Regions from separate parts of the Flaviflexus ciconiae genome, predicted to be linked through region 1. Evidence: riboswitches for the same ligand, from Rfam matches in the RefSeq annotation. Region 1 holds a riboswitch; the other holds the start of a gene.
The links. A riboswitch is a leader RNA that binds a small molecule or an ion and turns the genes downstream of it on or off. The one in region 1 is predicted to bind S-adenosylmethionine.

Region 1 (15,417 bases):
CTGGGATGCGACCGAGGCCCGCATGGACGGCGAGGAGTGGGCTCTGCGCCTGCCCGAGACCGCGGTGACCGGTGTTCCCGGTCAGACCGTTGCGACCCCCGTCTTCGACGGTGTTGAGCCAGACGAGATCGAGGGCCTCCTCGGAGCGACCCTCCCGAACCGCGATGGCGACCACATGGTTGGCCAGGACGGTAAGGCGAAGCTGTTCGACGGCCGCTCCGGTGAGCCGTTCCCGGATGAGATCTCGGTCGGCTACATGTACATGCTGAAGCTGCACCACCTGGTTGACGACAAGATTCACGCACGTTCCACGGGTCCGTACTCGATGGTTACCCAGCAGCCCCTTGGCGGTAAGGCCCAGTTTGGTGGCCAGCGCCTTGGTGAGATGGAGGTGTGGGCCCTCGAGGCCTACGGTGCCGCTCACACGCTGCAGGAAATGCTGACGATCAAGTCGGACGACACCGTTGGCCGCGTCAAGGTTTACGAGGCGATCGTGAAGGGTGACAACATTCCCGAGCCGGGAATCCCCGAGTCCTTCCGCGTCCTCATTCAGGAAATGCGCTCCCTCTGCCTCAACGTCGAAGCGCTCGATGCTAGTGGCAACACAATTAACCTTCAGGATACCGAAGACGACTTCAGGCCCGCGGAGAAGCCAGCTATCTCCACCGGTCTTGAAGACTTCGGTGCAATGGAATTCTGATTCTCGGAGAAAAGGCTGGGTTCAGCGCCCACCCAGCCTTTCTCCGTGGCAGGGTGCTTAGGAAGAAGTAGGAAACTTGCTCGACGTTAATCTCTTCGATCAGCTCCATATCTCGCTTGCGACCTCACAGGACGTTCACTCCTGGTCGCACGGCGAGGTCAAGAAGCCCGAGACCATCAACTACCGCACGCTCAAGGCCGAGAAGGATGGTCTGTTCTGCGAACGCATCTTCGGTCCGACCAGGGACTGGGAGTGCGCGTGCGGTAAGTACAAGCGTCCCCGCTACAAGGGGATTGAATGTGAGCGCTGCGGTGTTGAAGTCACCCGCGCCAAGGTGCGTCGCGAGCGGATGGGTCACATCCAGCTCGCCGCCCCCGTTACCCACATCTGGTACTTCAAGGGTGTCCCGTCACGCCTGGGATACCTCCTCGACATTGCCCCGAAGGACCTCGAAAAGGTCATCTACTTCGCCGCCTACATGGTGACGGACGTTGATGAAGAGGGCCGTTCGGAGGCCATGCCGGAACTCCGCGGTGAACTCGACCTGGAACTCAAGGAAATTGAGAACCAGATGCATGTAGACATCAACGAACGCGCCGAAGAAATGGAGCGCGAACTCGAAGCCGCCGAAGCCGAGAACGCTTCCGCTAAGGAAAAGAAGGCGATCAAGGACGCCGGCGAAAAGGACCAGGGGAACATCCGCAAGTCCGCCGAAGCCGAGCGCGATCACGTTGAAGAGGTCTGGGACCGCTTCATGAAGCTCAAGGTCGGCGACCTTGAGGGTGATGAGGACCTGTACCGCGAAATGTACGCCCGCTGGGGCATGTACTTCGAGGCATCGCGCGGCGCCGAGGCAATCCAGGAGCGCCTGCGCACCTTCGACCTTGAAGCCGAAGCTGAAATCCTCCAGGAGGTCATCAAGACCGGCACCGCTCAGCGCAAAACCCGTGCGCTCAAGCGCCTTAAGGTTGTGAACGCGTTCCGCACGACAGGCACGAAGCCCGAGTCGATGGTTCTTGACGTCCTCCCGGTGCTTCCCCCGGACCTGCGCCCCATGGTGCAGCTCGACGGTGGGCGCTTCGCGACCTCGGATCTTAACGACCTCTACCGTCGTGTCATCAACCGCAACAACCGACTCAAGCGCATGCTTGACCTCGATGCTCCCGAGATCATGGTGAACAACGAGAAGCGCATGCTTCAGGAGTCGGTGGATGCCCTCTTCGACAACGGCCGTCGCGGCCGTCCCGTTCAGGGCGCCGGTAACCGTCCCCTCAAGTCGCTGTCCGACATGCTCAAGGGCAAGCAGGGCCGCTTCCGTCAGAACCTGCTCGGTAAGCGCGTTGACTACTCGGGCCGTTCCGTTATCGTTGTGGGCCCGACCCTCAAGCTGCACCAGTGCGGCCTTCCGAAGGCCATGGCTCTCGAGCTCTTCAAGCCCTTCGTGCAGAAGCGTCTCGTCGACCAGCAGGTTGCGAAGAACATTAAGGCTGCGAAGCGTCTCATTGAGCGCCAGCGCACCGAGGTGTGGGACATCCTCGAAGAGGTCATCACGGATCACCCGGTCCTGCTGAACCGTGCACCAACCCTGCACCGTCTCGGCATCCAGGCATTTGAGCCGCAGCTCGTTGAGGGTAAGGCCATTCAGCTGCACCCGCTCGTCTGTGCGGCCTTCAACGCCGACTTCGACGGTGACCAGATGGCAGTGCACCTGCCGCTGTCCGCCGAGGCGCAGGCAGAAGCCCGTATCCTCATGCTGTCGGCCAACAACATCCTCAAGCCGTCCGACGGTCGTCCGGTCACCATGCCCTCGCAGGACATGATTATCGGCCTGTACCACCTGACGAGCGAGAACGATCACGAGGGCGAGAAGCGTTCCTTCTCCGCAGTCGGCGAGGCCGTCATGGCCCACGACAACGGCGATATTGCCCTTGGCGAGCCGATCCGCATCCGCTTCTCCGAGCTGGTCCCGCCGCGCGGCTGGGTTGCCCCGGAGGGCTGGGAAGAGGGTCAGCCGATCATGCTGGAGACCACGCTTGGCCGTGCGCTCTTCAACGACGCTCTCCCCGTCAAGTTCCCGTACGTGAACGAGGTTGTCGACAAGAAGCGCCTCGGCTCGATCATCAACGAGCTTGCCGAGCGCTACCCGAAGGTTGATGTCGGTGCGTCGCTCGATGCTCTGAAGTCGACCGGTTTCTACTGGGCCGGACGTTCCGGTGTCTCGATCTCGCTTGCCGACATTGAGGTTCCCGAGTCGAAGGCCGGAATCCTCGAGGCTGCCGAAGCGCAGGCCGCGAAGATTGAGGAACTGTTCGAGGACGGCATGATTCAGGACGCCGACCGTCGCCGCGACCTGTTCGACCTCTGGACCGAAGTCACCGACCGCGTGGCGAAGGAAATGAGGGACAACTTCTCGGGCAACAACTCGGTGAACCGCATGGTGACCTCCGGTGCTCGTGGTAACTGGACGCAGGTCCGTCAGCTTGCAGGTATGCGCGGCCTCGTGGCTAACCCGAAGGGCGAGATCATCTCCCGCCCGATCAAGTCGAACTACTTCGAAGGCCTCTCGGTTCTCGAATACTTCTCGGCAACGCACGGTGCCCGTAAGGGAACGGCCGATACGGCTCTCCGTACCGCCGACTCCGGTTACCTGACGCGTCGACTTGTTGACGTTGCCCAGGACGTCATCATTCGTGAAAACGACTGTGGCACCAACAAGGGCCTGACGAACAGGATTGCCTTCGTTGACGAGGACGGCTCCCGCCGCCTCGATCCGGCGGTCGAGACCTCGGTCTACGCCCGTACGCTCGCCCAGGACGTCGCCGACGCCGATGGCAATGTCATCGTGAGCGCCGGCACCGACCTTGGCGACGTGGAGATCGAGAGGCTGTTCAACCTCGGCATCGACGAGGTTACGGTTCGCTCGGTTCTTACCTGTAACTCGCGTTCCGGTGCCTGTGCACTATGCTACGGACGTTCGCTTGCAACCGGCCTGCTGGTCGACATCGGTGAGGCAATCGGTATTGTCTCCGCACAGTCGATTGGTGAGCCAGGCACGCAGCTGACGATGCGTACGTTCCACACCGGTGGCGTTGCTTCGGCAGACGACATCACGCAGGGTCTTCCGCGTGTCCAGGAGCTCTTCGAGGCCCGTACCCCCAAGGGTGAGGCCCCGATCACGGAGGCCGCAGGCACCGTGTCCATCGAGGACTCCGAGCGCTCCCGCCAGATCGTTATTAAGCGTGACGACGGCGGTGAGGACCTGGCGTACCAGGTCTCGCGTTCCGCGAAGCTTCTCGTCGAGGACGGCAGTCATGTCGCTGTTGGCGAGCAGCTGACCGAGGGCTCGGTTGACCCGAAGAAGGTCCTCCGCATCTCGAACCGTCGTCGTGCACAGCTCTACCTGGTCGAACAGGTGCAGGCCGTGTACCGCTCGCAGGGCGTCGAGATCCATGACAAGCACATCGAGGTTATTGTTCGCCAGATGCTGCGTCGCGTCACGGTCATCGAGTCCGGCGACACGAACCTCCTTCCCGGTGAGCTCGCTGACGTCAAAGACTACGAGTCCGCAAGCCGCGAGGCAGTGGCACGTGGCGGCAAGCCCGCAACGGCCCGCCCGGAGCTCATGGGCATCACGAAGGCGTCGCTCGCGACCGACTCGTGGCTGTCCGCTGCTTCGTTCCAGGAGACCACCAAGGTCCTCACCGAGGCCGCGCTCAACTCGAAGCGCGACCCGCTGAACGGCCTCAAGGAGAACGTCATTCTCGGTAAGCTCATCCCGGCCGGCACCGGTCTGGAGAAGCTCCGCCAGGTCAAGGCAGAGCCGACGACCGAGGCTCGCCTCGAGTTCGAGAAGATGACCGGATTCATCCGCCAGGATCTTGACCCGTACGATTCGGGACTGGATCTCGGCGCTGGCCTCTACGGAACCGGATACTCCGGCTACGGACCGGCCTTCGGTGGAAACTAACCACCATCATCGCTGATTAGGGGATTGGCCTGTGTCGAGTACCACCGCTCGATACAGGCCAATCCTTTGACCTAGCGGAAGCAATAACGCTAATCTGATATACGGTGTTCGTATTATCGAACATCCCTCGCGCGCGGGAGTTGCACCTGCAAGGGAGGAGACCGTCCGGCGTTGCTGCGAAAGACCGTTCGGTCACGGGCTCGTAACTACTCGAGCCCTTCCACCAGTTAATAATGAGCAGGAGATAGAGTGCCCACTATTCAGCAGCTGATCCGCAAGGGTCGGTCATCGAAGCCAGGCGCCTCCAAGACGCCGGCGCTCCAGGGTAGCCCGCAGCGTCGTGGGGTGTGCACCCGCGTATACACAACTACCCCCAAGAAGCCGAACTCGGCCCTTCGTAAGGTCGCCCGCGTGCGCCTTTCGACCGGCATCGAGGTTTCCGCATACATCCCCGGTGAAGGCCACAACCTTCAGGAGCACTCGATCGTGCTCGTCCGTGGCGGCCGCGTGAAGGACCTCCCCGGTGTTCGCTACAAGATCGTCCGCGGTTCGCACGACACCCAGGGTGTTAAGAACCGCAAGCAGGCACGTTCCCGCTACGGCGCAAAGAAGGAGAAGAACTAATGCCCCGTAAAGGCCCCGCTCCGAAGCGCCCCCTCGTTGCAGATCCCGTCTACGGCCAGGAGCTCGTGACCCAGCTGGTCAACCGTGTGCTCCGCGACGGCAAGAAATCGACCGCTCAGGCGATCGTCTACGGCGCCCTTTCCGGTGTTGCCGAGAAGTCCGGCCAGGATGCCATCGAGGTTCTCAAGCGCGCCATGGACAACATCAAGCCTTCGCTCGAGGTGCGGTCCCGCCGCGTCGGCGGTGCGACCTACCAGGTCCCCGTCGAGGTTAAGGCAGGTCGTTCCACGACTCTCGCGCTCCGCTGGCTCGTTGACTACTCGAGGCAGCGCCGCGAGAACTCGATGACCGAGCGACTCATGAACGAGATCCTCGACGCCTCGAACGGTCTCGGCGCCGCTGTCAAGCGTCGCGAAGACACCCATCGCATGGCAGAGTCCAACAAGGCCTTTGCTCACTACCGCTGGTAAGCGGCCGTCCGACAACCTCGAACTGAAGAGAGCTAATAGTGGCACAGGAAGTGCTTTCCGACCTTAAGAAGGTCCGCAATATCGGCATCATGGCGCACATCGATGCCGGCAAGACGACAACGACCGAGCGTATTCTGTTCTACACCGGCATCAACTACAAGCTCGGTGAGACACACGACGGCGCTTCGACGACCGACTGGATGGAAGACGAGAAGAACCGTGGTATCACGATCACCTCGGCTGCCGTAACCGCGTTCTGGAAGAACCACCAGATCAACGTTATCGACACCCCCGGTCACGTCGACTTCACAGTCGAGGTTGAGCGCTCACTGCGCGTCCTCGACGGCGCTGTCGCAGTCTTCGACGGCAAGGAGGGCGTTGAGCCCCAGTCGGAGACCGTGTGGCGTCAGGCGGATAAGTACAACGTTCCCCGTATCTGCTTCGTCAACAAGATGGACAAGCTCGGAGCCAACTTCGAGTTCACCGTCTCGACGATCAAGGATCGCCTCAAGGCGACCCCGCTCGTCGTGACCCTCCCCATCGGTGCAGAGTCCGACCTGGCTGGCGTCGTTGACGTCATCAAGCAGGTTGCGTACCGCTTCCCGGCAGAGCAGAACGGTGAGAAGACCTACGGCACCGTTGTCATCGAGGAAGAGATTCCCGCCGACATGGTGGACGCCGTTGAGGCCGCTCGCGCCGAGCTGCTCGAGTCGGTTGCAGAGACCGACGAGGACCTGCTCGACAAGTACCTCGGTGGCGAAGAGCTCACGATCGACGAGATCAAGGGCGCCATCCGTAAGCTCACGATCGCTGGCGAGGCCTACCCGGTCTTCTGCGGTTCCGCCTACAAGAACATTGGCGTCCAGCCGATGCTCGACGGCGTTCTCGACTACCTCCCGTCCCCGCTCGACGTCCCGGCCATCGAAGGTCACGCCGTCGGCAACGAAGAGGAAGTTGTTACCCGCTCCGCCAACGAGGACGAGCCCTTCGCGGCTCTCGCGTTCAAGGTTGCCGTTCACCCGTTTTTCGGCAAGCTCACCTACATCCGCGTCTACTCGGGCAAGCTCGAGGCAGGTTCGCAGATCCAGAACTCGACGAAGTCGAACAAGGAACGCATCTCCCGCATCTTCCAGATGCACTCCAACAAGGAGAACCCCGTTGACGTTGCCCACGCGGGCCACATCTACGCGGTCATCGGACTCAAGAACACGACCACGGGCGACACGCTCTGCGACGCGCAGAAGCCTGTCATCCTCGAGTCGATGACGTTCCCCGAGCCCGTTATCCACGTTGCTATCGAGCCCAAGTCGAAGGGCGACCAGGAGAAGCTCGGCACCGCCATTCAGCGTCTTGCTGAAGAGGACCCGACGTTCTCCGTCCGCCTCGACGAGGAAACCGGCCAGACCGTTATCGGCGGTATGGGCGAGCTCCACCTCGACATCCTTGTCACGCGCATGAAGCGCGAGTTCAAGGTTGACGCCAACGTTGGCGCACCCCAGGTTGCGTACCGCGAGACCATCCGCCGCAAGGTCGACAAGGTCGACTTCACGCACAAGAAGCAGACCGGTGGTTCGGGTCAGTTCGCTAAGGTCCAGGTCGCTTTCGAGCCGATCCCGCAGACCGAAGACAGCGAAGTTTACGAATTCGTTGACGCCGTGACCGGCGGCCGTGTTCCCCGCGAATACATTCCGTCGGTTGACCAGGGCATCCAGGCTGCCATGGAGAACGGTATCCTCGCCGGATACCCGATGGTTGGCGTTAAGGCCACCCTCCTCGACGGCGCCTACCACGATGTCGACTCCTCGGAGATGGCATTCAAGATCGCCGGCCAGGGTGTCTTCCGCGAAGGCATCAAGCAGGCAGATCCGGTTCTCCTCGAGCCCATGATGGACGTCGAGGTCAGGACCCCCGAAGAGTACATGGGCGATGTGATTGGCGATCTTAACTCTCGCCGTGGCATGATTCAGTCCATGGAGGACGCGACCGGCATCAAGATCGTTCGCGCCCAGGTTCCGCTGTCCGAAATGTTCGGGTACGTTGGTGATCTGCGTTCCAAGACGCAGGGTCGCGCGGTGTACACCATGCAGTTCGCGACTTACGCGGAAGTTCCGAGGAATGTCTCCGAGGAAATCATCAAGAAGACCCGGGGCGAGTGAGCCTAGGTCATTTGTAAGAAAAATAACCGATAGTAGATCGCTCCGCCCCGAGGATGCTCCTGTATCCTTTTCAAGCAGAGAAACTACCCGAGTCCTACAGGAGGACAAGTGGCCAAGGCCAAGTACGACAAGTCCAAGCCGCATATGAACATCGGCACCATCGGTCACGTCGATCACGGTAAGACGACGACGACCGCTGCCATCTCGAAGGTTCTTGCTGACCAGTACCCGGATCTGAACGAGTTCACCCCGTTCGACCAGGTCGACAACGCTCCCGAGGAGCGTCAGCGCGGCATCACCATCAACGTTTCGCACGTTGAGTACCAGACCGAGAAGCGTCACTACGCACACGTTGACGCCCCCGGTCACGCCGACTACATCAAGAACATGATCACCGGTGCCGCACAGATGGACGGCGCGATTCTCGTTGTCGCCGCCACCGACGGCCCGATGGCTCAGACCCGTGAGCACGTTCTTCTCGCCCGCCAGGTTGGCGTTCCGCAGCTCATCGTTGCGCTGAACAAGTCCGACATGGTTGACGACGAGGAAATCCTCGAGCTCGTCGAGATGGAGGTCCGTGACCTTCTCTCGTCGCAGGGCTTCGACGGCGACAACGCTCCCGTCATGCAGATCTCGGCTCTCAAGGCACTCGAGGGCGACGAGAAGTGGGTCAAGTCCGTTCAGGACCTCATGGAGCAGGTTGACACCTACTTCGACGACCCGGTCCGCGACATGGACAAGCCGTTCCTCATGCCCATCGAGGACGTCTTCACCATCACCGGCCGTGGCACCGTTGTCACCGGTCGTGTCGAGCGTGGTCAGCTCCAGATCAACTCCGATGTCGAGATCCTCGGCATCAAGGAGAAGCCGATGACGACCACCGTCACCGGTATCGAGATGTTCCACAAGCAGATGGACCACGCCGACGCAGGCGAGAACTGTGGTCTCCTCATCCGCGGCATCAAGCGCGAAGAGGTCGAGCGCGGCCAGGTCGTTTGCAAGCCCGGCTCCATCACCCCGCACACCAAGTTCGAGGCACAGACCTACGTGCTCAAGAAGGAAGAGGGCGGCCGTCACAACCCGTTCTTCTCCAACTACCGCCCGCAGTTCTACTTCCGTACCACGGACGTTACCGGCGTCATCACCCTCCCGAGGGCACCGAGATGGTTATGCCCGGTGACAACACCGAGATGACCGTTGAGCTGATCCAGCCCATCGCCATGGAAGAGGGCCTCGGCTTCGCTATCCGCGAGGGTGGCCACACCGTTGGTTCAGGTAAGGTCACCAAGATCCTCGGCTAATTCAAACGCCTAGATCTATCGATCTCATGAGTGCGCCCCGGCTTTCGCCGGGGCGTACTTGTCTCAACGGGTTGCATGTCCCGAGAGGGGAGTGATTTCAAACAGGGGAGCATTGTCGGGCGCGATGGGCCGACATCGAAAGGAGCTATCTCGGGAAGTGCTGTGTCTGGGATTCCCCTGCGGCGCTGACGTACTGAAGAGGTACCCGAGGATGCTCGTCCGATCGGAACCGGGACTGCTTCGACAGCGAAGGAGCGATTGTGCTCTCGTGCAACGCGGAGGTGATGCCGGTGCGGCTAGTGCAGACCATCTACCGCGACTGGGACTATGGGTGGAGCATATGCCCAGGGCTCCTCAGTTCATGGCACGTAAGCGGTGGGTCAGTGGGAGGTGGCCGACTACGGTCCAGTCAATCCACCGGCCCGCAGACAACTAGCGGTAATCTTCGAGGGAGCGTTTGGCGAGGATGGGGAGAGTTGCAAGGCCCGCTAGCTCCGCCCATACCACCAGCATCGGTACCGAACCCGCCACTGTTCCAAGGGCGCCACCGATAAGGGCTGAGATCGGCATGATCCCTAGCGTGATGGTGCGCTGTGAAGCTGCGACCGATGCGAGCTGTTCTTGGCTGATTGTCTTGGGTAGTACCTCGGCTCCGGACACCGCTGAGATACTGACGAGCAGATTCCACGAGAAGCCTTGGATCGCTAGCCAGATTAGTTCCGGGCCCGGCAGTCGCTGGCAGAACACCGCGAGGAGAACGGCGGAAACCGCAACGAGTGCGCAGGCGATACGTAGTCGGCGCAGACCGTTGTGTCCTGAGAGGCGGGGCGCGAGCCCGGCACCGATGATAGCGCCGATGGTTGAGATGACACCAAGGGCTGCGTAGATGGCGGGAGAGAAACCAAGGTCGCTGAGAATGAACACCGGCAGAATTGTGTTGCCGAGCATCACCCCAGCGTTTGTCAATGCTGCCGAGGTGGTAAGGGCCCGGAGGGCAGGAATCTCCCAGAAGGCAACGAAGCCATCGCGTAGACGAGCCTTCGGTCTGATCTGCATAGTCTCTGGTTGAGCAGGTGCCCGGATCCCAAGCTGGCTGAGCAGGGATGAAACGTAGGACGTGACTGCTAGGGTGATCATCCCGGGCATCCCGAGAAAGCCCAATGCCAGGCTGCCGGTGCCCGCCGCGGCAGCTGATGCTGACTGACTTGTGACTGCCAGGCGGGAGTAGGCGTGTTTGAGCCGCTTCTTCGGGACAAGAGCGGGGATCACGGTCGTCTCTGCGGTTGTGAAGACGACGTCGGCTATTCCGATGATTCCGGCAGCGAGTAGGAGAACTGGGCCGGACAGTGTCTGAGCTGGGCGAGCATCGGTGAATCTTTGGGCATGTCCCGCCAGTCCGCATGGGAGAGGTTCCATCCGCACGTGGAAGGGTGATGGAGTGCGCGTCGAGTCGTACCATCAGGTGGCTTCGCGTACCCTGGCAGTATGAGCCTTGTTGACGTGTACCGCGCCTGCGGACTCAATTCTGAACCCTCCGCCATCCTCTGGGACCTGGATGGAACGATCACGGATACCGAGTCCCAGTGGGTTGCCAACACGAAGAAGATCATTGAAGCACGGGGTGGAAGCTGGTTGAAATCCGATGAAGAAGCTCTCCACGGATCATCCACGGAAGATCATGCCGAACACATGGAATTTGTTCTCCGGCGCGATGGTGGGGACGTTGCTGACGGCATGGTTCTCTTCGAAGAGGTAGCGGTCCTCATGGCCGAGCAGGTCTATTCGGATCCGGACCTCATGCCCGGAGCTATTGAACTTCTCGATGCGTTTGCAGATGCTGGAATGCCCCAAGCTCTAGTGACTGCCACCCCGATGAATCTAGCTGGGCCGGCCATTGAAAGCCTGCCGCGAGACTACTTCTCTGCGCGTGTCACCGGGGATCAGGTGCAGCGTGGCAAGCCGGACCCCGAGCCCTATGCCACCGCTATCAGCAGACTCGGTGTGAACCCCGCCGAATGCTTGGCCTTTGAAGACTCAATCCCGGGGGAGACGTCGGCACGCGGTGCGGGAGCGAGAGTCGTTAACGTGTTGAAGCTGGAGCTCGCGGCACTCGCAGGCCTCCTCTGAGTTCGTTTCGGATTCTGCCAGGGGCTTGGAACTCTCGTCGCCGAGGTTACGCGTTGGTAGCCTGGGTGAATGAACGCACAGGTTGATTTCAATTCACTGAAGATCGGATTCGGCACTTCTCCCCTCATGGGAGAGGAAGCGACAACTGCTGTCGCTTCGGCGCTCGATGCTGGCTATACCTTTATCGACACGGCATCGAAGTACGAGAACGAAGAGGCCGTCGGTCAGGGAATCAAGGCCTCCGGCGTTGCTCGCGAGGACGTTATTCTCCAAACCAAGCTCCGCGGCAATGATCATGGGGATGTTCGGGGAGCGCTCGAGCGTAGCCTTAGCAGGCTCGGCGTCGACTACCTCGATGCGTGGCTTATTCATTGGCCGCTCCCCATGCTTGGCCTTTACCCCGAGGCGTACGAGGAGATGGCCAAGGCGCAGGAGGAAGGTCTTGTCCGCACCCTCGGCGTCTCCAACTTCCTCATCGAACACCTGGATGAACTGAAGGCTAAGACCGGCCTCGTCCCTGCCACGAACCAGGTGCAGGTTGACCCGGGCCTGCACCGCCCCGAATACCGCAAGGAACTTGCTGATCGCGGGATTGCTGTCCAGTCCTGGTCCCCGCTTTCAAAGGGTGGTGACCTGTTCGAGACAGAAGCTGTGGTCTCCGCGGCCGAAGCGCACAGCATCACGCCCTCGCAGGCAGTCCTGGCCTGGCACCGTGCGATCGGTGCCATCCCGATTGTCCGCTCCACGAACGAGGAGCGTAGGAAGCAGAACCTTGAGGCTGTCGAGGTTCAGCTGACCCCCGCAGAGGTGGAAGCGATCTCCGCACTCCCGCAGCGCGAACTTGGCGAATGGGATCCTGCAACGCACGACGAGCGATAGACCTAAGCACTTAAAGTGTAGAACCAAACTTCAGAGGCGCCCCGGCGGTAGTTATGCCTCGCACATTTCCTGTACAGGAACGTGCGGGTGACTGTCGTCGGGGCTCTCCCTTGCCCATGAATAAAGTGGACATAGGTTGACATAACGTGCTCGGTGTCACACGGCCAACTGCGTCCAAATCCTGAGATTGTTTGGCGCTCTGACCTGGGGCGTTGTCTAATGGGGGAACCATCAAGAGTGGCTGAGAGACCTGGCTCGTCGACGCCGCAGCAACCGAGAAAAACCCGGTGCTAAGGCCAGGACCGATGGAGGAATCAATGATCACATTGGACGGTGTCCGCAAGGTGTACCCGGGAGTTGTCGCTCTCGACGGTATCGATCTCAATATCCCTGCAGGCCAAATTCACGGAATTGTGGGCCAGTCGGGTGCGGGCAAGTCCACTCTGATCAGGTGCCTGACGGCACTCGAAAGGCCAACCGAAGGCCATATTTGGGTCGATGAGCAGGACCTTTCCTCGCTCACCCCCAACCAGCTACGGACAGCACGCCGCTCAATCGGCATGGTGTTCCAGGGCGGCAACCTGCTTGATGCTCGTACCGCCGGTCAAAACATTGCGTACCCGCTGAAGGTTGCCGGCCTTGATAGGGGAGGGCGGCGCGAACGCGTACAAGAGCTCCTTGACCTCGTCGGCCTTGGTGACCGTGGCGACTCCTATCCGTCCCAGCTTTCCGGTGGTCAGCGCCAGCGCGTCGCCATTGCCCGTGCGCTCGCGGCACGGCCCGCAGTGCTCCTGTGCGATGAACCGACCTCGGCTCTCGATACTCAAACCACCGAACAGATTCTCGACCTCATTAAGGATGTTCGCGACCAGACCGGTGTCACGGTCGTCATCATCACGCACGAGATGTCGGTGGTGCGCGAAACCTGTGACGCCGTCACGCTCCTGTCGAAGGGCAAGGTTGTTCAGTCCGGCAGGCTTGACGAGATCATCACGGACACCGGCTCCCGCCTAGGTGCTGCCATTGTTCCGCCTCCGAAGGTTGACGAGATCCCGCCGGGAACGACACTGATCGACATTGCCTTTACGTCCCGTCCGGGGGAGCCCTCCGGTTCCCACGTTCTCAGCCTGGTGGCCGAGCTCGGGGCAGATGTTACCGCTGGAACGTTCGAGACTCTGGGCTCCGCCCAGATCGCACGCCTCGTTCTCTCGGTTGAAAATGCTCGGGTCGATTCGACCATTGCGGCGCTCGCTGCTCAGGGCATTGATGCGAAGGAGCGTGCAGCATGAATACTTTGACTCAGGACGGCACGTGGTTCAATAACCAGATCGTCCAAGAGACGCTGTGGGACGCGACCGTGGAAACCCTGCTCATGGTCGGCTGGTCCACCCTCGCAACGGTGGTCATTGGATTGCCTCTCGGTATCCTTCTCGTTGCCACCGCGAAGGGCGGAATCCGTCCTAACAAGATCGTCAACGCCATTCTTTCCCTGATCGTTAACGTCGGGCGTTCGATCCCGTTCATCATCCTTCTGATCCTCTTGCTACCGGTCACGGACTGGGTCATGCAGACCAACATTGGATGGCGGGGCATGGTGTTCCCGCTCGCAATCGGATCCATTCCGTTCTTTGCTCGCCTGGTCGAGACGAACCTTCTGGCTGTTGATTCAGGCAAGATCGAAGCCGCTCAGATGATGGGGGCAACACGAACGAGGATCATGGGGGACGTGATTCTCCGTGAGGCCCTTCCCGGAATCATCCAGTCGATCACCGTTCTCATCATCATGATTATTGGCTTCTCCGCCATGGGAGGCACGGTTGGAGGCGGCGGGCTCGGAGCTCTTGCCTACAACTACGGCTACCAGAGGTACTTCCTCGACGTCCTCATCATCACCGTTGTTGTTCTTGTTGTTATCGTTCAAATCGTCCAAATGCTCGGCGACATGCTCAGCCGATATGTAGACCACCGCTGAGTCTCTGCATATCGGAACGAACGACTCGCGACAAACACCTGATCCGAATCGCAGGAAGCAACTCATTCGAGTGACCTCCACCGAAACAGTTCTTCGAATGGAAGCGCTCGCACAAGGCTTCTTGGCTCGCTCCTCGTGACCGTAATTCACCGAGATCTCTCTCGAGTCACGTCATCCCCGTAACTCTGGGCTATGCCCGCACCGTCAACACAATCTCCGCCACGACCGCACCCATAGTGCGGACTGGCAATCCGAGCAGAGGGTTCCAAGGATCCCACTTGCTCATTTAATAACAAAAGGAAGTAAACCAATGCGTCGTAAAATTTTTGCTCTCACAGCAGCCGCAGCCCTTGCCCTCTCGGCATGCTCGTCCAATGAAGAGGAATCCGAGGAGACCACCTCGGATTCGACCGCGGCCTCCGGTGAGGTTGTCACCCTCAAGGTTGGAGCCTCCCCGGTTCCCCACGCAGACATCCTCAACTACATCGATGAAAACCTGGCCGAAGAGGCCGGTATTGACATCGAGGTTGTCGAGTACTCCGACTACGTCCTGCCGAACCGTAACCTCGACTCGGGTGACCTGGATGCTAACTTCTTCCAGCACGTCCCCTACTTCGAGACTGAGATCGCCGATAACGGTTACGAGTTCGACCGTGGCGAAGGCGTCCACATTGAGCCCTACGCTGCCTACTCCGAGACTCTTGAGTCCATCGACGACCTCCCGGACGGTGCCAAGGTCTCTATCGTCAACGATCCCTCCAACCAGGCTCGCGCTCTCTGGCTGCTTGAGGACAATGGTGTGCTGACCCTCGACGACTCCGTCGAGAATCCCACCATCTTCGATATTGCTGACAATCCGAAGAACATCGAGTTCGTTGAACTTGAGGCCCCGAACCTTGTTCGTACCCTCGACCAGGTCGATCTCTCCATCATCAACGGTAACTTCGCCCTTGACGGTGGGCTTGTTCCCTCCGAAGACTCGATCGCCATCGAGTCCGGTGAAGACAACCCCTACGCGAACGTGCTCGCTTGGAACACCGACACCGACAAGCTCGAGGCCATCCAGGCACTCGACGAACTCCTCCACTCGCAGGAAGTCGCCGACTTTATCACCGAAACCTACCCCAACGGTGAGGTTGTTCCTGCCTTCTAAGTAACACCGAGAAAGGGGGTGACTGGCTACGACCGGTTGCCCCCTTTCGCAATCACTTTCGACATAAA
Region 2 (15,417 bases), 380 kb from region 1:
AGTCGTTCGTTGGGGTTGTTCGACCAGATCTGTTGCCACACATCTTTAGGGAACTTAGCGAAAGCCAGAATGTCTACGCGAGCGGTGTCCAGGTGATCATGGACGTCGGGGAGCTTGGCATCAACATAGTCCAGCAGCCGCTCGAACTGGGCGTTGACCGCGTCCTGGTCGGGCTGGTCATAGACGGAGTGCAGCATGGCTTTCACGGCCGGCCATAGGTTCTTCGGTGTGACTGTCATCAGGTTCGCCGCGTAGTGGGTCCGGCACCGCTGCCAGGAAGCACCAGGCAGGTTCGCGGCTATTGCTTCGATCAGTCCCCGGTGAGCATCCGAAGTCACCAAAAGGACCCCGGACAGGCCGCGTGCCACCAGGTCAGCGAAGAACGTGTTCCATGCTGGCCCGGTCTCTGAGGTTGCGACCTGAAGGCCGAGTACTTCACGGCGACCATCAGCGTTGACACCGGTGGCGATCATGACCACGGCATTGAAGACGCGTCCGCCCTCACGGACTTTCATGGTCAGCGCATCAGCCGCCACAAACGTGAAAGGGCCTGCCTCATCGAGGGGCCGGTGGCGGAACTGGGCGACTTGTTCATCCAGGTCACTAGCCATCCGTGAGACCTGTGATTTAGACAGGGAGTGAATACCGAGGGTTTTGACGAGCTTGTCCATCCGCCGGGTCGAGACGTCGGCGAGGTAGCAGTCCGCGACCACGGTGATCAGGGCTGACTCAGCACGTTTACGGCGTTCTAAGAGCCAGTCCGGGAAGTAGGTGCCCTGCCGGAGCTTGGGGATCTTCACATCCAAAGTCCCGACCCGGGTATCTAAGGGGCGGGTGCGGTAGCCGTTGCGCTGGGCGAGACGGTCAGCTGAGGGAGCACCGTATTCGGCTCCGCAGACGTTATCCGCATCAGCTGACAGGAGCGCGTTTATCATGGTCTGTAGGAGGTCACGCATCAGTTCAGGAGATGCCTCGGTCAGGGCTTGGCTGAGCAGGCCTTCAGGGTCGACAATGTGAGGAGCGGTCATCGTGGTGATGTCCTTTCGAGTGGGATGTGAGAGTTTCTTCGAAGGACACCCGCGGTGACCGTCTCCATAATTATGGCCATAGAAATAGTTACCCGGGCGCTACACCACTCTACGGGGCACTACTGGCACCTATGACAAACCAGTCGAGGATATTCATGCGCGTTACACCTCCATTGAATGCGTCTTGTGCTCCGTTGCACAATCACTTACGCGTTGCCGTGAGCATGGCATGCAGACCTTTGCACGACAAGCTATTAGTCAATCTCGACAGGGGTGTCGGAAGTTCAAGCGCGAAATTAGTGCTTCTGTGAGCGAAAGGAGGCAACATATGTGGAATTGGCGATCGTAAGTTGGGTAGATATAGTGGAGTTATTGAATAAAGCGAAACGAGGAGGTTTCTTTTGAACGCCCAAGCACCCCGCGTCCGGACACTCGGACTCCACATCGCCGATGTTCTCGGACGGTACGTCGACAAGATTCCCGATGGCCAGGGACTGACCCTGCTTGATGAGATCAAGCTGACCGTGGCAGGCACCGCTGCTGCACCCGCAGTCAACCTTGCTCGCCTCGGAGTTCCCATCGCAACGTCCGGTGTTGTTGGCGACGATGCTCTGGGCCAGTTTGTTCGGTCCACGATGGAAGGGGAGGGCGTTGACGTCACGAACCTCCGCGTAGATGCATCAGCTCCGACCTCTGCCTCGATGCTCAACATCCGCCGCGACGGTAGCCGTCCCGCACTCCACGTTGTTGGTGCTAACGGCAAGATCTCCCCGGAAGACCTGACCGATGACATTCTGGAGGGCATCGAGATTCTCCACCTCGGTGGAGTGGGTCTCATGCCCGGCATCGACGGTCCCGCAACGGTCGATTTCCTTCGCCGTGCGAAGGAAAAGGGCATTATTGTGACCCTTGACCTGCTGCCCACGGGCTCCGCTTCCGACCACGAGGCACTCGATGACTGCCTGCCCTACGTGGACTACATCCTCCCCTCCGACGATGACTCCCTGCTCCTGTCGGGTGCGGACAACTACGCGGATGCTGCTCGCTGGTTCCTTGACCGCGGCGTCAAGACCGCGATCATCACCCTTGGTGCCGAGGGCGTCAGCATCAGCACGAAGGGCGACATCGATCGTCGCTACCCCACCACGAAGGTCGATGTCGTTGACACGACGGGCTGTGGCGACGCATTCGCCTCCGGACTCATCCTCGGCCTCCTCGACGGTGAGCCGGTCGAAGAAGCTGCTCGCCTGGGCATGGCCTGCGGTTCACTCGTCGCCCAGGGGCTGGGCTCCGATGCGGTTCTCGAATCCTACGAACAGGCGAAGGCATTCGCCGATACCCTCCCTCGCGTCTAAAACGCGGGCACTATTTGCAGGGCCTCACTCTCCCTGCGAATAGTGAGTAGGTTGATAGGTAGGTGGCCTCGAAAGTACGTCTTTCGGGGCCACCGCTCTCTTTACTCCATGTCTCTAAGGGTGGGTCAAGTCCTTTTGGGTGGTGTAGCTGGTGTTCCTTCGTTGTCGGTTTGGGGGTTAGGCGGTCAGTTCGAGTGGGTCGTCGCTTACGTTTCCTGCATTGTCGGCAACGGTGTGGAAGCGGCTTGTGGCGAGGATGTCGAGTCCGAGGTAGCGTCGGCCTTCGGCCCATTCATCGGTCTGTTCGGCCAGGACGGCGCCGACGAGGCGGATGATCTCTTCTCGGTTGGGGAAGATCCCCACCGAATCGGTGCGGCGACGGATCTTGCGGTTGAGGCGCTCGCCCGGGTTGTTGGACCAGATCTGGGCCCACACCGGGCTCGGAAAGGCAGTGAAGGCAAGGATATCGGCACGTGCGCCGTCCAGATGATCGTGAGCTTCAGGGAGCTTATCGCCGACGTAGTCCAAAAGCCGATCGAATCGGGCGTGGACACTGGGAGCGTCGGGCTGGTCGTAGACCGAGTGCAGCATCGCTTTGACTGCCGGCCAGTAGCTCTTGGGGCACACGCTCATCAGGTTCGTCGCATAATGGGTCCGGCACCGCTGCCAGGCAGCTCCGGGCAGGTTCGCGGCGACCGCCTCGACCAGGCCCGGGTGAGCATCGGAGGTCACCAGTCGGACCCCGCTCAGGGCGCATCATGCGACGAGGTCGGCGAAGAAGGAGTTCCACGCGGCCCCGGTCTCACTGGTCGTAACCCGCAGGCCGAGGACTTCTCGGTGCCCGTCGGCATTGACACCGGTGGCGATGAGGACGACCGTGTTGATCACCCGTCCGCCCTCACGGACCTTCATGGTCAGTGCGTCAGCAGCGACGAAGGTGAAGGGGACCGCCTCATCGAGGGGCGGTGACGGAACTGGTCCACGTGCTCGTCGAGCTCGGTGGCCATGCGCGAGACCTGCGACTTCGATAAAGAATGGATGCCCAAGGTCTTGACGAGTTTAACCATCCGCCGCGTGGACACTCCGGCGAGGTAGCTGTCAGCAACGACCGTGATCAGTGCGGTCTCGGCCCGTTTCCTGCGCTCGATCAGCCAAGCAGGGAAATACGTGCCCGACCTGAGCTTCGGGATAGCGACGTTGACGGTGCCGACCCGGGTGTCTAAGGGGCGGTGGCGGTAGCCGTTGCGCTGGGTGAGGCGGTCGGGGCTGGGCTTGCCCCATTCGGCGCCGACCACCGCGTCCGCGTCGGCTGAGAGCAGGGCGTTGATCATGGTCTGGAGCAGGTCTCGCATCAGATCCGGGGATGCTTCAGCGAGGGCTTCGCGGAGCAGGCCTGCAGGGTCGATAATATGAGGGGCGGTCATCGTGGTGATGTCCTTTCGAGTGGGAAGTAGAGAGCTTTCTCGAAGGATCCCACTGTGACCGCGCTCATGTCAGCAACGACGCTCACGACCACCCCGGGGGCTACACCGCTCTAAGGGGCACTACTCAACTCGAGCCAGATCCTGACGTACCTGGGGCGGAACTCGTCAATAGTAGGTGTGTTGTCCTGGCTCATTTGCGCCAGCCTGAACAAAGCGTGGGATCACTGCCTGAATAGAGCACTCGGATTGAATCGGTTAGGGCTGAGGGGAACGACTGATCTGGGTGTAGCGGTAGGGTGGGGCAAACAGGAGGTTGTCGATGTCCGAACTGTTATCTGCTCTTCCCGATCGTGACTGGTCGCGTGTTCTCTGTATCGTTGCCCACCCGGACGACATGGAATATGGGGCATCTGCTGCAGTCAGTCACTGGACTTCGCGCGGCATTGAAGTCATCTATGTGCTACTTACAGCTGGTGAGGCTGGGATGGCAGAACCGCCGGAAGTCATTGCTCCACTCCGTAAGAGAGAACAGGAAGCTGCATGTGCTTCTGTAGGTGTTAGTGATCTCCGCATTCTGGGCCACCCGGATGGAATGCTCGTGGCTGATCTGAAGCTACGCAAAGATATTGCCAAACTAGTTCGAGAGATCAGGCCGGATGCCGTTCTCACTGCGAACTTCGATTTCGAGGCTTACGGAGGATTAAACCAGGCTGATCACCGAGCTGCTGGCTTAGGCGTTATTGATGGTGTCCGGGACGCGAGCAATCCGTGGGTCTTCAGAGAGCTGGGAGATGAGGGGCTGAGGGCATGGAAGACAAAAGCTATTCTTGTCGCTGGTCATCCAGAACCCACCCACTCTGTGACTGTCTCACAGGTCGATGTTGATGCGGCCGTGAAATCGTTGCAGTCTCACGAGTCCTATCTCCGACATGTAACCGGTCATCCGGTCCCATCAGAATTCATTCCGGCAGTACTGGCTGAAGGTGGCGAAGCAAGTGGTACCGAATATGCTGTTTCCTTCAAGGTCTACAATCTCGGCGGATCCGATAGCGAGTAGGAGATGAATGATTCTGCCTGCCGGGGCCAGGGGATGTGCTTAGCCGGTCGCTGTCGTTGAACGGCGGACGATCAGTTCTGGCGGGAAGAGCGCATGGATTGCCTCTTCTCGGTCGGCGATGCGCTCGCGGAGAAGGCTAATCGCCTTCTTTCCCATGGCCTCCTGTGGCTGATCAATGCTGGTGAGCGATGGGTACAGCACCCTCGCCGTGGAGGTGTTGTCGTAACTGACGATCTTCAGTTGCTTGGGAACGGATACGCCTTCTTCATGGGCAACGCGTAGCAACTGGGCTGCCGTCATGTCGTTATTGGCAAGAATTCCATCGAACTCTCGATCAGCAACAATGCTCCGGAATTGACTCGTGTCCCAAGACTCGACGTAACGAACCGAGAGTTTCTTGCCGACTGCCGTAAGAGCTTCGTTCATTCCCTGCTCGCGAGCCCTGCTGGTAGCACTGGTCGACTTGGTGACGTAAGCAATCCGTTCAGCGCCAACAGAAAATAGGTGTTCACATCCGGTGCGTGCCCCCATAACATCGTCGGATACGACCGTGTCTAGGTTTGCTGGGGGATTGTCGTAGCGAGAAATAACGACGGTGGGACTATTTTTGAGACCCGGGTAAATTCCTTGGACGGGAGCCACGACGAGAGAACAATAATGCCCTCAACCTTAAGCTCAAGCATGGAATGAACAGCCGTCACGAGCTTGGTCGGGGAGTTGGCTCCATGGGAAACGATCACATTCAGATCGTGAGTGTTTGCTTCAACCTCAGCACCTTCGACTGTCTGAGTATCATGCGGATTCCCAATGTCGTTAAGAACAATTCCGATTGTGTGCGTAGAGGAACGTAGTGATCTCGCCCCGAAGTTTGGATGATAGTTTAGCTCCTTCATTGCCTGAAAGATCTTCGTACGATTTTCTTCCGAGACCCCGGGCTCTCCTCGGATCGCGCGAGAAGCGAGCCACTTTGATACCTGCGCTCGTTCCGCAACCGAGAGAATAGTTGGGCGAGCTCTCATTGGTGTGCCTTTCACGTAACAATTCGTAGGGGTAGGAGTGAAGTCGCGGGGCGGGCTGATCATTGATCAGAGACTTCTGTCAAAGGAGCGATGCGTTATGTTAACCGCTCTCCATTAATAGTGACAGATTCAAGTGAACGACTTGTGAACGTGATAGTGAAGCAAAAGAGGCCACTACCTTCGGGCAGAGTTGCGTTACAGGTTACGGGCATGAGGATCCGTGTGGCCATCAGCGGAATTCCATCGAACCAAGAAGGCTTCCTGCATGGGCTGGCGGGGTGGAACTAAGCGCTGATGCGATAACGTTGAAGTAGTCTGAATGAGGCCGTACAGGCGAGCACATCCACAGGCACTACGCCCTATTGGCACGCTACCGCGGCAGTGTCCCCCTCCGAAATACTGCGCGCCTTCCTGCTCCAGTCCACCGTTACAATCCTTCAACGCCTCCACGATTGAGAAGTGTTGCGATGGTCGACGACATGTACCTGCAGACGAGCAAACCAACTCATCAACGCGTAAATTGGGTTGACAGTTGTAAAGTTTGTGGACCGCTGTTAGGATCGCATCGGATCAAGAAGCTCGACGTTAAGCCTCTCAGCTTGTCGACTGGCAACCGCGTATCGCACACGGTGCTCCTGAGGGAAGATCTGCCCCCGAGCATAAGCACGGGTGGAACTAGCGATTTAAGGATATTCCCATGTTGGATGAAAATCCCCCTTCTGAGCAAGATGCTCAGCGCCGTTCGGAGAACAGCGAAGAAAAGACAGCGATGATCGTCACGTCCCCCAATGGCGCGAAGGTCGGTATCGCGCCTCTAGGTACTGGGTGCCGGAACTATTCCCCGGGCCACAGCATTCACTCCATCCACGCCCGGTTGGGTGGCCAGAGCCGGGACTGGGTGCAGGCGCGGGTCCTCATTGTCGAGGGTAACTACATTGAGTTTGTCACGGAGACAGGCACGTGGCGCCGATGGAACCACAACGCCTCGCTGCTACGAAGAATTGCCGAGGTGCCGGAACTCCTGCCTGGAGTTAAGGCGGAATGGTCCGAGCGCTATTATCTGCTCAAAGTTGAAGTGGATGGGGTGGGCTACCTGCTCTCGCTTGCCGAAAGTGATGAGAAAGCCTGCATGACCTGGTGACGACCGGAACGAAGGGCTGATCGGCAAACCTGCGCCCAGGCCCTTCGTTGGTGGAAACGTCAACTCGTAATGTAGCGGGTTTAGGGCCAGTATGCGGAACGCGAGCTATCCCAAGGGCATAGCGCTCCCGACCGTCCGCTCTGGCCCTAAACCCTCACCCATGCAGACTCTTCCTTATTGGAAGGCGGCAAAAAACCCATGACGGTTCACTGCGGCCTGTTGGTGTTGCTATTCCAAAACCAACGTGGGATCTCCCTGGCCTTCTTAGGTCCTTTATGCAGCTATCAAAGGCTGGATTACCCGGTGTTTCGAGGGATGCAACAGGGCGCCTCCGCTAGTTGCGACTACCGGTCTCCGGTGGTCATCCAGAGTGGCCCTCAAATGTATAGTTGGCGCCTACGAGATCCACCTTGAGCAAATGCAACTATCGCTGCCTGTTCTTGATCAGATCCTCACGCGCCTTAATGAGGGTGGGGAAGTCACCGCCGGGACCGTAGGCAATGTAGCCGGGGGCGAGGTGGTCGTGTCCCTGCTCCTCGGAGTAGCGAATGTCCTGGTAGGTTCCGCCGGCTTGGCGGATCACGAACATAGCGGCGGAAACATCCCAGGCGTTGACCGAGGCGCCAAAAGCTGAGTCTGTCCATCCTGCCGCTACGTGGCAGAGGCTGAGTGCTCCGGAACCGGTCCTGCGAACTGAAGAGAAGTCGGTGACCAAGGAATTGAACACTCCGAGTGCGAACTCGTCGCCATCAATTTCTAGATCTTTGGCCGTGGGGTATCCGGTGATAACTGTGGCTGCGCCCGCTGGGAGAGCGGGATTGGTTTTGAGGGTCTCACCATTGAGGTAGGCACCATTTGCATCCGCCGAGAACATGTTGTCTGCCATGGGATCGTAGACGGCCCCGGCAACAATCTCACCCTCAACCTCGACCCCGATGGAGCAGCAGAAGAACGCGAGGCCTTGAACAAAGTTGGAGGTGCCGTCGATCGGGTCGATGTACCAGGTGGCCGGACCTTCAGCGTCAATGCGACCGGCTTCTTCTCCGAAGAGAATGGCACCGGGATTGTGCTCGCGGATATAGGTGGAAATCATCTCTTCGCAGGCGCGGTCGTGTTCGGTAACGAGGTCGTGCTGGTCCCGCTTTTGATCAACGTTCATGACGCCGCGGAAGGCTTTGCGAAGGTAGTCGCCAACCGAGTGTGCGGCGCCTTCGGCAATGGACCGGAGTTCAACGGAGTTAATGGCTGTTGTCATGAGGAGAGTCCTTGGAGGTGTTTGAGGAGGCCAGCGGGATTGTCAAAGGTATAGGTGGGTTCAGCCAGAACGGTGAAGGGTCTCGTGGAGGCGCCGGGCACTGGAGTGAGAACCGTGGCACCAACCCCGGCGCGAACGCCACACAGAACATCCCTGTCGATTCGATCGCCAACGTACCAGCACTGATCCACGGGAATGCCAATGGCTTCTGCCGCCTGCAAGATCAGCTGTGGATTGGGTTTCCTTACTCCCGCCTCATCGGAGTAGATTTCGGCAAAAAAGTAATCGGATAGGCCGTGCTCGGCGAGGAAATCGCGGTGCACCTGCCCGGAGAGGGCGTTCGATGCGATCGAAACGGGAATGCCGGTTTTCTTGCACCAGGCAAGGAGTTCAAGGATGCCGGTGCGGAGGGTGCGGATCTCCTGATTGATACCAACGGAGTAGCAAATCTCTGAGGCGTGCGGCTGAAGGAGTTCCCGCGCTTCATCAGGCCAGTCGGCTGCAATGAAGTCGAGAACGTATGATTCGTGGCTGACTTCTTCGGGGAAGCGAGGGCGGGACATCGCGTTGCGCAGAAGCTTCACTGCCGTTTCGCCAGCAACGACATCGGCAACAATTGTTTCGCGAGTAACGAGCGGTGACCTGGTCGCATTCACGTCCGCGTCAGTCGGTGAAACAGTATCGGTGTCTGTGCCGTGCAGAATGCCCTCGATGAGATCGGCGACTTGCTCCTCCCATCCGTCTCCCTTGGTGGATTGAACAATCACGCCTCCAAAGTCGAGGATTAGGCCAGATAAGCTCATCGGTGCATTCTTTCGTAGGTTGAGTAGATAGTTCTTGGGACAGCGGGGCTGTTTGAAAGCGGTGCTTACAGTCTTCTACGTAGTTCTTGCCGTCCGGTTCAAACCACGCCGTTATCCGGGCCCGGTGTCCCGCGTTGTGCTTTGACCGGCCCAGCTGGGCCGGTCTCGGCATTCCCGGTGGTGCCGGGTCCTTTACTCATCGTAGGCAAAGGGCCCGGCATTTGGGTTAGTTAGCGGAGGTGCGCCACAGATCCTGCCAGTCCTGGCGGGTCTGCCAGTCGGTGGTGAGGCCCTCGTTGTTGAAGAAGTAGATGCTCTCCATGTTGCCGCGAACGTCGGCCGGGTCCTCCGGCTGTTCGATGGTGGTGTTCGAAGAGATCTTGCCGTCGTTGATCTGCGGCTCAATACCTTCCTCGGTCAGTGCGAAGTGAATGAACAGCTTGGCTGCGTTCTGGTTCTCCGACTCGGAAGCAATCACCATGGCCTTGGGTGCGGCGTCGCCAGCCCAGGGAGCCATGTCTGCACAGACGTCGTGGACGTAGCCCTGTTCCTCAATGTTGCGGAACAGGGCGGACGACATGAGGCCCATGGGCGGGTCCTCCTGGCCGGGTGCGCCAACAGCTGCCGAAACATCCTCGTGGGAGTTCGTCAGGATCGGGTCATTGGCCGCCATACGAGCAACCCACTCCTCTACAGCCGAATCGGCGTCGAGGTCTTCACCGAAGTGATCCTCGTATTCTGCACGGAGATCAGCTTCGTTGAACTGCTCCATCTGGCTGAACCAGTCGAGCTGCTTGTTGGCAGCAACCGGGTCTTCGAGAGCAACCTTGCCGGTCCACTCCTCTTCGGTCAGCTCCCACATGTTCGTCACGGGGCAGGTGTCGTACACCTCGGAGTTGTAGGCCCACAGGGACGGGTCGTGGATAAGAACGAGCGGGTCGCGTTGCGACTCGTCAATGTTGTCAACGAGATCGCCCGGGATCCAGGAGTAAACAATCTCGTCCGGGAGGAGCTGTGCTTGGAGTGCCGCCATGTCGGGCAGGGCAATGACATCGCCCTGAACGTCGCCGGACTCGGCTTCCCTCGTGACCATCTCGAACGCCTCTGAAGCATCGACCTTTACGCCGGTTGCTTCAATGCCATACTTGGCTGTGAAGTTCTCGGCCATGGTCTCGACCTTGGAGGTGTTGTCGTAGATCGTGATGGGGCCTTCGGCCTCGGCGGCCTCAATAAGAGCATCCAGGTCGAAATCCTCATCGACCTGCGAAGTGTTAACAGCGGCGTTGGCGTCGCCATTGCCAGCTCCGTTATCGTCGGTTTCTTCGTCGTCGGAGCAGGCTACAAGGGTGAGAAAAGAGGCGACCAGGACGGCTGCACTCATGCGGGTGGTGAATCGTGATCGCGTAGTCATTGTCTTCCCTTCAGAAGATGGTGGTCGATTATGTGAGTAGTGGTGGACAGGGGTGGAACGATCCACGACCATGCGACTCCAATCCTTTTTATCGCTACACCTAGCAGGCTAAAGATGCTGGGGAAACGAGATATCGCCGATAAATTGACATTCAACCAACTTACGTGGAGCGTTCCATGCTCATGTGCGGTTCTGTAGTACCGTTTTCTGGGGAACTTTTCAAGGCTGTGGCGGGTGTAAACGGCTTGGGCGTGGAAATGTTGGCATTAACATATAAGTTTTTGTCATGTGTTTGCCTTAACGAGTCCGGCATGGGGCGAAGGGGCTCGCATGGAGGCCTGGGTTTCTGGAGTTGAAGTATGTGCTTATGGGCTGACTTGCGTGCGCAACTACAGATGCTGCCGCAAAACTAACCGTTCGCCAGACTGCTCGGTCGCGACGACCGAAAAAACGCGTTTGGAGGCGAGGATACCAATTCAATAACATGTGAATTGGATTGATATTTGCACAGTGCGCGAACCGCTGTTGCGATCGAGTCGGATCAAGAAGCTCGACGTTAAGCCTCTCAGCTTGTCGACTGGCAACCGCGTATCGCACGCTTCTTGAGGGAAGATCTGCCCCGAGCAGAAGCCCGGGTGGAATCAAGCGATTTAAGGATATTTCCATGTGGATAACAATCCCCCTTTTGGGCGCGGTGCTCAGCCCCGTTCGGTGAACAGCGAAGACCGGACAGCGTTCATAGTTACCGCCCCGACGGTACGAATATCGGTATCGCACCTCTGGACACGCGGTGCAAAGCCTACTGGCCCGGTCACAGCATTCATGTCATCCACGCTCGGTTCGGTGCGCAGAGCCGGGACCGGGGCCCGGCACGGGTCGTCGCTGTTGACGGTAACTACATAGTGTTCGTGGCGGAATCAGGAACGTGGCGCCGGTGGAACCATGGCGTGGCGCGGCTACGAAGAATCGCCGAGACGACGGCTCTCCGGTCTGATGCTGAGATGGAGTGGTATGAGGAGTACTATCTGCTCAAAGTCGGAGCAGGAGGGCTGGGCTACCTGTTCTCGTTGGCCGAAAGCGGCGAGAAAGCCTGCGGCATCGGTTGATGCCCGGAACGAAGGCCTGATGGGCAAGCCTAGTTGGAAGGCGGTAAGAAACCCTTGACGGTTCAACTCGACTTGTTGGTGCAACTGCCCCAAACCAACTTGGGAGCGATCGGGCTTTCTGGCGCCCTGTGTGTGGCGCCTAATGATCTGATTACCTGGATCTGAGGGACGTAACAGGGCGGCTCCGGTGAACCGCGACTACCAGGCTTCGATAGGCGCCATGAGTGGCTCTCAATTGTTTGGTTGGTGCTCAGGAGAGCCGCCATGAGCAAATGCATCTATCGTTGCCTATTCTTGGCGAGATCCTCGCGTGCCTTGGTGGGGGTAGGGTGGTTGCCGCCGGGACGTAGGCGATGTATCCAGGGGCGTGGTGGTCGCGTCCCTGGCTATATCGCATTTCGTAGGAGCTTCACGGCAGTCTCACCAGTAACAACAACGGCATTGTTTCTCCTACCCTGGTTCCTTGCTCCCAAATTGGGGCTTCTCGGGGACCTATTGAGGTCGGAAGAAAACGAGTTGAGGGCCGTCACAACCTAGGGTTTCCTCAGTTGCAACTCTTAGCGTCGCGGTGACTATAGTCGCAATAACGTGGTGCGCGTCATTTGGCTTGGTGGTACGTTGAATTCCCAACGTACCAGGGGTGGGACGAACCATTCCGGCTATGTGGGTGGACGGAGGTGGGAGTGTGGCGCAACAGGCAAAGGACCCTGATCTCGAGCCGCCCGAATCATTGTTTGACGATGTGGCGTATGCGGGGAGTGGTCCGCTCAGACGGCTAGCGCGCAACGGTGTTCTCTTAGTCTTTGCAGTGTTTATCCTGGTCGGGCTCGTAGGGGTCTATGACCTGAACGGGACTGCACGAGCAGAGTCTGGGCCGGTCTCAGTCGATGTCGACTATCCGAAGACAACGAGGGCGGCCCAGGATGTTCGCGTCATTGCCCGGATCGAGAGCGCTAACGAGCTACCCGAAACGGTCTATCTCGACATTGATCAGGACTACGTAGGAATGATCGAGGATATTCTTTTCATTCCCGAAGCAGAGTCGCAGACGGCTCACGCGAACGGACGCATGAGACTCGAATATCAGGTGCCTGATGGTAGTAGGGGTATGAGGCTCGTTATCGAGGGCAGGGCCGGCGACCAGTGGGAGCTGCGAACTTCCGGCACTCTCGATGTTGTCGTTGGTGATGATCGGCTCGAAGTTCCGCTTGATACGTGGAGGTTCCCCTAATGGAAATCATCATTAAAGCAGTTATTGCCTTCTTTGTTCTCTGGCTCCTCACAAAAGCAACCGGCAGAGCGACCCTTGGCGAACTGTCATCCTTTGACCTACTGCTGTTTATTTGCATGGGGGATTTGATCCAGCAGGCAATCACTGGTGAGGACCGCACACTCACGGGCGGCCTTGTTGCCGTCGGTACTTTTGCTCTTCTCGCAGTGGGATTCAACTTCGTTGTATCCCACTGGCCAAAGGCCAGCAAGGCACTAGAAGGGCCGCCCGTCGTTCTCGTTTCCGACGGTGTGGCACATACTCGGGCGATGAGACACCAGCGAGTATCGGCTGCCGAACTGCTCAGTGCTGGCCGGCAATCAGGGTTTGAGAAGATGAGCGATATTCGACTTGCCGTACTCGAGCAGGACGGGAAAATCTCCTTCTTCGCAACCGAGGCGAAGGAAGCAGATAGGGCCTAGATGATCCTCCTGAGCTTGTGCCCCTCCTGAAACTCCGACCCTCCTGAGGCTCCGCACCTCGGGCAGAATCTAAGAGTTGAGGATCGCTAGAGCTTGGCGGGTGTGCTCGTAGAAGGTGCGTGCCGTCGTGGGTGCGTTCCGTAGCAGGTGCTGGTTATCGCTGAAGGGTGGATAGAGATAACCGGTGGGTCCAGGTCTTTCGACGTGAGCCCACCGGTTACTCATTCTTCGCGGGGCAATGTCCCAAATTGAACATTCGGGATTAACGCCCCCCACTGTTTCGTTTGGGGTGCCCTGTCGTGGTGGCACCCGTTATTCAGTGCTGCCTAGTAAATTCTGCTCAACCAATGATTGAAAGTGCCTAATCAGGCGTTGATTGTTTCCAATCAGTTGCTGGTGGGGGTGTCGGCCTGGCCGAGCTCGGTGGGCGTTCCACTGTCCATTGCTGAGGTGCCGGAGAATCCGATCGGGGTTGCGCTTCCCGCTTCCCGGGAGAGTTGCGCGGCTTCCTGGTCTGCGTTGTCTGCGAGGGCATGGGCGACCTGACCGTCGATGCTGGTAGCCAGCGGCTCTTCCTTGATGAAGAACAGGATGATCGTGGCGAACAGCATGAGGGGGAGGAGGTACAGGAAAACGGGTGCCAGGGAGTCGTTGTAGGACGAGACAATGACATCCTTGATCGGAGCGGGAAGCTCCGCGACTGCCGCCGGGGTCAGCGAGTTCTGGCTGAAGCCACCCTGCATGGCCTCCACCGGCATACGCTCCGTGAGGAGGGCGGTGAGCCTTGAGGTGAACAGGGCGCCGACGATTGCGGCACCGAGAGAAGCACCGATCTCACGGAAGAAGTTGTTTGCGGCTGTTGCTGTACCAACGATGGCGTTCGGGAACGTGTTCTGGACGATCAGGACAAGGATCTGCGCGCCAAGTCCCAGGCCGAAACCAAAGATGAACAGGTAGATACTGAACACGAGAGTTGAGGTGTCGGGCTGCATGGTGGACAGGAGAACCATGGCTCCGGCAACAACGAGAGTCGAAGCGATCGGCATCCACTTATAGCGACCGGTCTTCGATGCGAGGAAGCCTGTGGCGATCGAGGTGAGGAGAACCCCCGCCATCATCGGCAGCATGAGAAGACCAGCATTCGTTGCCGATAGGCCGTTAACCATCTGAAGGTAGGTCGGTAGGTAGGCGACGGCACCGAACATGGCGATCGCAATGAACAGACCGGCGGCGGTTGCCAGGTTGAAGTTCTTGTTCTTGAACAGGTGGAGGGGGATGATCGGCTCTACCGCGCGGCGCTCGACCTCGATGAAAGCTAGTGAGGCAACGATTGCGAGAGCGATAAGACCGAGGATCGTCGGGGAGCTCCAGTCGTACTCGGTGCCACCCCACGAGGTGACGAGAACAATCGAGGTGACGGCAATGGCCATGGTGACCATGCCAGCAACGTCAAGCTTTGTACCTTCCGGCATCTCCCTCTTGGGGATCCTGAGGAACGCCCAGGCTGCGGCGATGGAGATGATGGCGAGCGGGATGTTGATCCAGAAGGCCCAACGCCATCCAATACCTTCGGTGAACCAGCCGCCGAGGATCGGTCCGAGAACGGAAGAGATGGCGAAAACGCCACCCATGATCCCCATGTAGCGACCGCGGTCGCGGGCCGGGATTACGTCGGCGATGATTGCCTGCGACAGGATCATGAGCCCGCCGCCACCAAGGCCCTGAACGGCGCGGCCAGCAATCAGCCAGTTCATGGCGGGGGAAAGCCCGCCAATGATCGAGCCGACAAGAAAGAGGTCCAGGGCAAAGATGAAGAGCGACTTGCGGCCAATGAGGTCGCCGAGCTTGCCGTAGATCGGCATCATAATAGTCGCGGCAAGAATGTAGGCGGTGGTCACCCACAGCATGTGGTTAACTCCGTTGAGTTCGCCAACGATCGTGGGCAGGGCCGTGCCAAGAATCGTCTGATCGAGCGATGAGGCAAACATTGCCGTCAAAAGTCCCAAGAAAACGAGGTGGACAGCCCGCTTATCTGTTTCAGGTGTGGTGTTCATGAGTTCCTTCGAAGAATGAGAGACATAAAGTCGAGAGCCTGCTTCAGGTCATCCGACCAGGCATGAGGAGCA

Region 2: it holds a riboswitch for S-adenosylmethionine, as region 1 does, so the genes downstream of both, EJ997_RS11705 (hypothetical protein) here and EJ997_RS00690 (methionine ABC transporter ATP-binding protein) in region 1, are expected to answer to the same signal.

What each region holds. Positions count from the first base shown of each region.
Region 1 covers NZ_CP034593.1:149,666-165,082, forward strand. The annotation lists gene rpoB (DNA-directed RNA polymerase subunit beta) at 1-700, shown strand, start outside; gene EJ997_RS00650 (DNA-directed RNA polymerase subunit beta') at 777-4,667, shown strand; gene rpsL (30S ribosomal protein S12) at 4,917-5,291, shown strand; gene rpsG (30S ribosomal protein S7) at 5,291-5,761, shown strand; gene fusA (elongation factor G) at 5,800-7,917, shown strand; partial or broken gene tuf (elongation factor Tu) at 8,026-9,218, shown strand; gene EJ997_RS00675 (MFS transporter) at 9,651-10,634, opposite strand; gene EJ997_RS00680 (HAD family hydrolase) at 10,704-11,345, shown strand; gene EJ997_RS00685 (aldo/keto reductase) at 11,415-12,224, shown strand; SAM riboswitch class I at 12,450-12,536, shown strand; gene EJ997_RS00690 (methionine ABC transporter ATP-binding protein) at 12,542-13,513, shown strand; gene EJ997_RS00695 (methionine ABC transporter permease) at 13,510-14,196, shown strand; gene EJ997_RS00700 (MetQ/NlpA family ABC transporter substrate-binding protein) at 14,507-15,349, shown strand.
Region 2 covers NZ_CP034593.1:2,603,622-2,619,038, forward strand. The annotation lists gene EJ997_RS11675 (IS256 family transposase) at 1-1,028, opposite strand, end outside; gene EJ997_RS11680 (carbohydrate kinase family protein) at 1,430-2,383, shown strand; partial or broken gene EJ997_RS11685 (IS256 family transposase) at 2,561-3,807, opposite strand; gene EJ997_RS11690 (PIG-L deacetylase family protein) at 4,127-4,864, shown strand; gene EJ997_RS11695 (substrate-binding domain-containing protein) at 4,904-5,506, opposite strand; gene EJ997_RS14165 (LacI family DNA-binding transcriptional regulator) at 5,419-5,946, opposite strand; SAM riboswitch class IV at 6,452-6,567, shown strand; gene EJ997_RS11705 (hypothetical protein) at 6,581-7,024, shown strand; gene EJ997_RS11710 (inositol monophosphatase family protein) at 7,449-8,279, opposite strand; gene EJ997_RS11715 (HAD family hydrolase) at 8,276-9,082, opposite strand; gene EJ997_RS11720 (ABC transporter substrate-binding protein) at 9,309-10,493, opposite strand; gene EJ997_RS11725 (hypothetical protein) at 11,402-11,599, shown strand; gene EJ997_RS11730 (hypothetical protein) at 12,285-12,830, shown strand; gene EJ997_RS11735 (DUF421 domain-containing protein) at 12,830-13,291, shown strand; gene EJ997_RS11740 (MDR family MFS transporter) at 13,678-15,345, opposite strand; gene EJ997_RS11745 (TetR/AcrR family transcriptional regulator) at 15,342-15,417, opposite strand, start outside.